Regions from separate parts of the Nocardia sp. NPDC020380 genome, predicted to be linked through region 2. Evidence: riboswitches for the same ligand, from Rfam matches in the RefSeq annotation. Region 2 holds a riboswitch; the other holds the start of a gene.

Region 1 (3,404 bases), on a different contig from region 2:
TTCCAGCGGCAGGTACCAGGTCTTCGAGCTGGTTGATCCCGAACAATGGGTGCCCGACGGGTATGTGTGCGTGCGCGTCGATTCCCGCGGCGCCGGCCGGTCACCCGGTTTCCTGGATCCGTTCTCTCCGCGCGAGACCCGGGACCTGTACGAGTCGATCGAATGGGCGGCAGCTCAGCCGTGGAGCAATGGCCGAGTCGGGCTCAACGGCATCTCATACTTCGCCATGATCCAATGGCCGGTCGCCGCGGCGCAACCGCCGCATCTGAGCGCGATGTGCGTCTGGGAGGGCGCCGCCGACCGCTACCGCGATGCCACCTATCACGGCGGAATTCTGTCGACCTTCACCGATTCCTGGTATGCGAGAACGGTTTCGGGGTCGCAGTACGGCATCGGTGCGAAGGGCGATCGCAATCCCCACACCGGGCTGCTCGTCTGTGGTGACGAGACATTCACCGAGGACGAGCTGGCGCAGCGCCGGGTGGACCTCGGGCAGGTGGTCCGAGAGCACCGTTTCCTGGATGACTATTACCGCGACAATGCTCCCGACTGGTCCCGAATCACGGTGCCGCTGTTGTCCGCGGGGAACTGGGGTGGCATGGGACTGCACCTGCGCGGCAATACGCGGGGCCTCGAACTGGCTGCGTCGCAGGACAAATGGCTCGCCATGCACGAGGACGACCATCTGTCGCTGTTCTATGCCCGGTACGGCACGGACCTGCAGCGGCGGTTCTTCGGGCACTTCCTGAAGGGCGAGGACACCGGCTGGACCGAGCAGCCCCGTGTGCATCTGCGGACTCGGCATGCGGATGGCCATGTCGGCGAGCGCACCGGATCGGACTGGCCACTGCCCGAAACCGACTGGACCCGTTTATATCTCGATGCGCACGACGGCTCGCTGGGCGCGAAGCCATCGACCGGCGCATCGGTGACCTACACGGGCAAGGCCGGCCGAGTCTCCTTCAGCTACGTCACTCCGGTCGACCTGGAGTTCGCGGGGCCGGTCGCGGCCAAGCTGTTCATCGCCTCGTCCACCACCGACGCGGACCTGTTCCTCGTGGTGCGCGCCTTCGCACCCGATGGCAAGGAGATCGTCTATCGCGGTGCCAACGACCCGAATGTGCCCATCGCCCAGGGCTGGTTGCGGGCCTCGCATCGCGCGCTGGACCCGGAGCGATCCCGGCCGTACCTGCCGGTTCACCCGCACGAGCACGCCGAGCCGCTCGTTCCCGGCGTCATTCATGAGGTCGATGTCGAGATCCTGCCGACCAGCCTGTACCTGCCGGCCGGGTACACGCTGACGCTCGATATCCAAGGCCACGACTACATCCATCCCGGGGCGGTGCCGGAAGTGCTTCCGGATCACCCGATCCCGTTCACCGGCTCCGGTCTCTTCCTGCACGACGACCCGGACGATCGGCCCGCGGACATCTCCGCGGGCAGTCTCACCGTGCATACCGGCGAGAAGTACGCCTCGCATCTACTGCTTCCGGTACTGTTCCAAAAGCAGTGAAGATCGCCTACTGTTCCACACACAATTGAAGATCGCCGTCGACGTGCAGCGGGAGAGTCTCTTCGGAGACGCCGTAGGAGCAACACCCTCCCCGGGAATCTCTCAGGCCCAATACCGCAGTGCCGAGGCAACTCTGGAGAAAGACGCCGGTTCCGACCGGGTCTTACCGAAGGTGAACAGCGTGCTCGCGGGTGCGCCCAAACTCTCAGGTCACAGGACAGAGCGGGGAGGTGACCATGCCGAGGTCCGGTGCCCGCCGGACACTGTCGAACAGGGAGTCACCTCATGTCCGAACCTCGTACCGCCGCCGCGCTGCCCTACGATCTCAGCTACTCCGATGAGCACGAATGGGTTGCGCTGGAGCCGAATTCGGCGCTGCCGGACCATCCGGTCCGGATCGGGCTGACCACGGTCGCGGTCGCGGCGCTCGGCGATCTGGTGCATGTCGAGTTGCCGGCGGTCGGGTCGACGGTCATGGCCGGTGAGACCTGCGGTGAGGTCGAGTCCACCAAGGCCGTCTCCGATCTCTACGCGCCGGTGACCGGGCGGGTGACGATCGTGAATGCCGCCGTCGTCGAGGATCCGGCGCTGATCGGGACCGATCCGTACGGGGAGGGCTGGCTGTTCGCGGTGCAGCCGACCGCACTGGGCAAGCTGCTCAGCGCGGCCGAATATGCCGCTGTCACTGAGCAACCCGCCTAGCAGCGGCTGGATCAGCGGATCTTCTCGGGGATCGTGTCGAGGGCGCGCAGCACCTGCACGGCGAGTGCCGTCGCGGCCTTCTCATCCAGTTTCGAGTTCTCCCGCACGGCATCCCGCACGCGGATAACTCGAAGCTCGTAGGGCGTTTTCACTGCCATGTCGTGCCGCCTATCAGTAGTTGGGCATTCGTTCGGCCAGGTGGCAGCCTCAACTGGACCTACAGCGTAGACATACGTCGCTGACACCAGAAGCCTACAGCACCGGAATGCGGCGGTAGAATGGAGAATCCTCTCGTCCTGTGACGATTCAGCTGGGCACCAGTGTCGCGGCCGGCGATATCGGCATCGATATCCGAAAGTCAGGCGACCACCATGTCCACACTCGTCGCGTCCGCAGACGGCCCGTTGACCCTGAGCCCGGCCCAGCTCGAAGAGATCGGCCGGCAGCTGGACGGTCTGCGCACCCGCATCACCGCCGATCTGGGCCAACGGGATCGCGAGTACATCTACTCGATCATCAAGGCGCAGCGCAGTTTCGAGGTCGCGGGCCGCGGCCTGATGTACCTAGGTTTCCTGCCGCCGTGCTGGCTGGCCGGCGTGACCGCCCTCAGCCTGTCCAAGATCCTGGACAATATGGAGACCGGCCACAATGTCATGCACGGCCAATGGGATTGGATGCGCGAGCCCGGCCTGAATTCCCGAGTCTTCGAATGGGACCTGGTGTGCCCCGCCGACCAGTGGAAGCACTCCCACAACTACATCCACCACACCTACACCAATATCCGCGGCCGCGACCGCGACCTCGGCTACGGCTTCCTCCGCATAGACCCTGAGCAGCAATGGAATCCGTACTACCTGGGCAACCCTCTCTACGCCTTCCTCCTGATGATGCTCGTCGAATGGGGCGTGATGCTCCACGACCTGGAAGTCGAGAACATCATCCAGGGCAAACGCCGCTGGCCCGACCTCAAACGCCTCCTCACCGCCCAATGGCGCAAGGCCCGCCGCCAAGTAATCAAGGACTACCTGGCCTTCCCCCTACTGACGGGCCCCCTCTTCCTCCCCACCCTGGCAGGCAACGCCACCGCCAACATAGTCCGCAACATCTGGGCCTACTCGATCATCTTCTGCGGCCACTTCCCCTCCGGCGTACAAACTTTCACCGAGGAGGAAACCGCCAACGAGACTCA
Region 2 (3,404 bases):
ACCGATACCTACCGATCTGGATCGGGCAGGCGGAGGCGACGGCGATCGTGCTCGAGCAAGAAGGCGTGACGCCGATCCGCCCGCTCACGCACGATCTGATCAAGAACCTCATCAAGGAGCTCGGGCATACCTTGAAGGAGGTCCGGATCGTGGACCTGCAAGAGGGCACGTTCTACGCGGATCTGGTGTTCGAGAACAACCTGCGGATCTCCGCGCGACCGTCGGATTCGGTGGCCATCGCTCTGCGCGTGGGTTGTCCGATCTATGCCGAGGAGCCGGTGCTGGAGGAAGCCGGCCTCGTCATGCCGGACGAGCGCGAGGACGAAGTCGAGAAGTTCAAAGAGTTCCTCGAGTCTGTTTCTCCCGACGACTTCAAGGCGACGGACAGCTGACCAGTTCCTGACCTGGCGATGATCTCCCAGCGTGACAAAACCGTGTCTCTACCTCAGGTTTAGGGTGAGAAACACGCGCTCCGCCAAGCTTTGAACGTGCCGATACTGCCGCGACAATCGAAGAGTAGCCTCGACTGTTAGGCCACGCTCCAGGTCGATGACAAGCGCTGATAGGCACGCAGTAAGGGAGTAGTCAGTGGGAGATCAACCGCAACCTCAGGATGTGGTGCAGCCAGGGCTGTTCCCCGACGACACGGTGCCGGACGAACTGGTCGGCTACCGCGTGCCCAGCGCCTGCCAAGTGGCGGGCATCACCTACCGCCAGCTGGATTACTGGGCCCGCACCGGGCTGGTCGTGCCGTCCATCCGTTCCGCCACCGGATCCGGTAGCCAGCGGCTCTACTCGTTCAAGGACATCCTGGTCCTCAAGATCGTCAAGCGGCTGCTCGACGCCGGCATCTCGCTGCAGAACATCCGCATCGCCGTGGATCACCTGCGCAGCCGCGGCGTCGAGGACCTGGCCGGCATCACCCTCTTCTCCGACGGCGCCACCGTCTACGAATGCTCCTCACCCGAGGAGGTAGTCGATTTACTGCAGGGCGGACAGGGCGTCTTCGGTATCGCCGTCGGCGGGGCCATGCGCGAATTGACCGGTGCCATCGCCGCTTTCCCGGCCGAGCGGGCCGAGAGCGGCACCGCTTCCGACCGTCCCGAGGACGAACTCTCCTTCCGCCGCAAGGCGCGGATGAGCAAGACCGGCTAGCCAGAGGCCGTTTTCGTGTGAAATCGACCTAGGCAACATTTCTGTAACCTGGGTCGAATTAGACTGGCGTTGCGTCGCAGCCGTGCGGGAGAGTCCTGGGCCGAAAACCCGGGCGCCGAAGGAGCAAAACCTCCCCGTCAATCTCTCAGGCACAAGGGACCGTGCGGAGTTACGACGCCTCTGGAAAGCGGTGGCTCCGGGCCACCCGCCCATGGTGAAAGGGCAACGGCCACAGCGTGGCCGGGGCTTGAATCTCTCAGGCGCCAAAGACAGAGGGGGAGGGCAGACGAACGAGTCGACCTCGGAGGTCGACCCCGCCCACCCCTTTGGAGCAGCCGTGATCTGGACTCGATCCTTTGCCGACCGCCACATCGGCCCCGACAGCGGCGAACTGGACCGCATCCTGGCCACCGTCGGCGTCGAGTCGCTGGACGAGCTCGCCACCCGCGCCGTGCCCGCCGGCATTCTCGACCCCGTCGCGGAGAACGGCCTGGCCGCGCTCCCGCCGGCGCTGTCCGAGCATGAAGCGCTGAGCGAGCTTGCGGCACTGGCGAACTCGAACACCGTGGCCACCTCCATGATCGGGCTGGGCTACTACGACACCCACACTCCGCCGGTGCTGCTGCGCAACCTGGTCGAGAACCCCGCCTGGTACACCGCGTACACGCCCTACCAGCCGGAGATCAGCCAGGGCCGGCTCGAGGCGCTGCTCAACTTCCAGACCATGGTGGCCGAGCTGACCGGCATGGAGGTGGCCAACGCGTCCATGCTGGACGAGGCCACCGCCGCCGCCGAGGCCATGACCCTGCTGCAGCGGGCCAACCGCAAGAGCAAGTCGCAGCGCCTGCTCATCGACGCCGATCTCTTCCCGCAGACGCGCACGGTGCTGGCCACCCGGGCCGAGCCGATGGGCATCGAGCTCGTCGAGGCGGATCTGTCCGGCGGCGAACTACCCGAGGGCGAGTTCTTCGGCGTACTGGTGCAGCAGCCCGGCGCCTCCGGCCGGCTCGTGGATTGGGCCCCGGTCATCGCGGCCGCCCACGAGCGCGGCGCGCTGGTGGCGGTCGGCGCGGATCTGCTTGCGCTGACCCTGATCACGCCGCCCGGTGAGCAGGGCGCGGACGTCTGCTTCGGCACCACCCAGCGTTTCGGCGTGCCGCTCGGCTTCGGCGGCCCGCACGCGGGATATCTCGTGGTGCGCGAGGCGCATGCGCGCCAGCTGCCCGGCCGCCTGGTCGGCGTCTCGGTGGACGCGGACGGCAATCTCGCCTACCGCCTCGCGCTGCAGACCCGTGAGCAGCATATTCGCCGCGAGAAGGCGACCTCGAACATCTGCACCGCGCAGGTGCTGCTGGCCATTCTGGCCGCCATGTACGCCTCCTACCACGGCGCGGACGGGCTGCGGTCGCTCGCGCGGCGGGTGCACGGGCACGCGCAGTGGCTGGCCGCCGGGCTCGGTGACGCGGTCGTGCACCAGACCTTCTTCGACACCGTGCTGGTGAACGTGCCCGGTGGCGCGGAAGCCATTGTGGCCAAGGCCAAGGGCCGCGGCATCAATCTGCGCCTGGTCGATGCCGATCATGTGAGCATCGCCTGCGACGAGGTCACCACCGACACCCATGTGGTCGACGTGCTGGACTGCTTCGGCGCCGAGATCCCGGTGGGCCCGGAGGGCGCGCTCTTCCACGGTAAGCAGCGCCCGCACATCGAGGTTCGCACCTCGGAGTTCCTGACCGCGCCGGCGTTCACCAAGTACCGCACCGAGACCGCCATGCTGCGCTACCTGCGCGCGCTGTCGGACAAGGATATCGCCCTGGACCGCAGCATGATTCCGCTCGGTTCCTGCACCATGAAGCTGAACGCCGTGGCCGAGATGGAGTCCATCACCTGGCCGGGCTTCAATCGGGTGCACCCGTACGCGCCGGTCGAGGACGCGCCGGGCCTGATCAAGCTGATCGAGGATCTGGAGGGCTGGCTGTCCGCGGTGACCGGCTATGACCGGGTCTCGTTGCAGCCCAATGCCGGTAGCCAGGGCGAGTACGCGGGCCTGCTGGCGATTCGCCGCTACCACCTGGATCGTGGTGATTCGCACCGCGATACCTGCCTGATCCCGTCCAGTGCGCACGGCACCAATGCCGCGTCGGCCGCCATGGTCGGCATGCGGGTGGAGGTCGTGAAGACCCGCCCCAACGGCGATATCGATCTGGACGATCTGCGCGCCAAGATCGCCGATCACGCGGATCGGCTGG

What was found. Region 2 has a riboswitch for glycine ahead of gcvP (aminomethyl-transferring glycine dehydrogenase). Riboswitches for the same ligand answer to the same signal wherever they lie in the genome.
Region 1: another riboswitch for glycine. It lies ahead of gcvH (glycine cleavage system protein GcvH); the one in region 2 lies ahead of gcvP (aminomethyl-transferring glycine dehydrogenase).

The regions. Positions count from the first base shown of each region.
Region 1 covers NZ_JBIRVQ010000002.1:718,945-722,348, reverse strand. The annotation lists gene ACH438_RS07195 (CocE/NonD family hydrolase) at 1-1,513, shown strand, start outside; glycine riboswitch at 1,553-1,640, shown strand; gene gcvH (glycine cleavage system protein GcvH) at 1,799-2,215, shown strand; gene ACH438_RS07185 (DUF6307 family protein) at 2,227-2,373, opposite strand; gene ACH438_RS07180 (fatty acid desaturase family protein) at 2,587-3,404, shown strand, end outside.
Region 2 covers NZ_JBIRVQ010000004.1:447,310-450,713, reverse strand. The annotation lists gene ACH438_RS12860 (bifunctional nuclease family protein) at 1-392, shown strand, start outside; gene ACH438_RS12855 (MerR family transcriptional regulator) at 589-1,155, shown strand; glycine riboswitch at 1,231-1,327, shown strand; gene gcvP (aminomethyl-transferring glycine dehydrogenase) at 1,367-3,404, shown strand, end outside.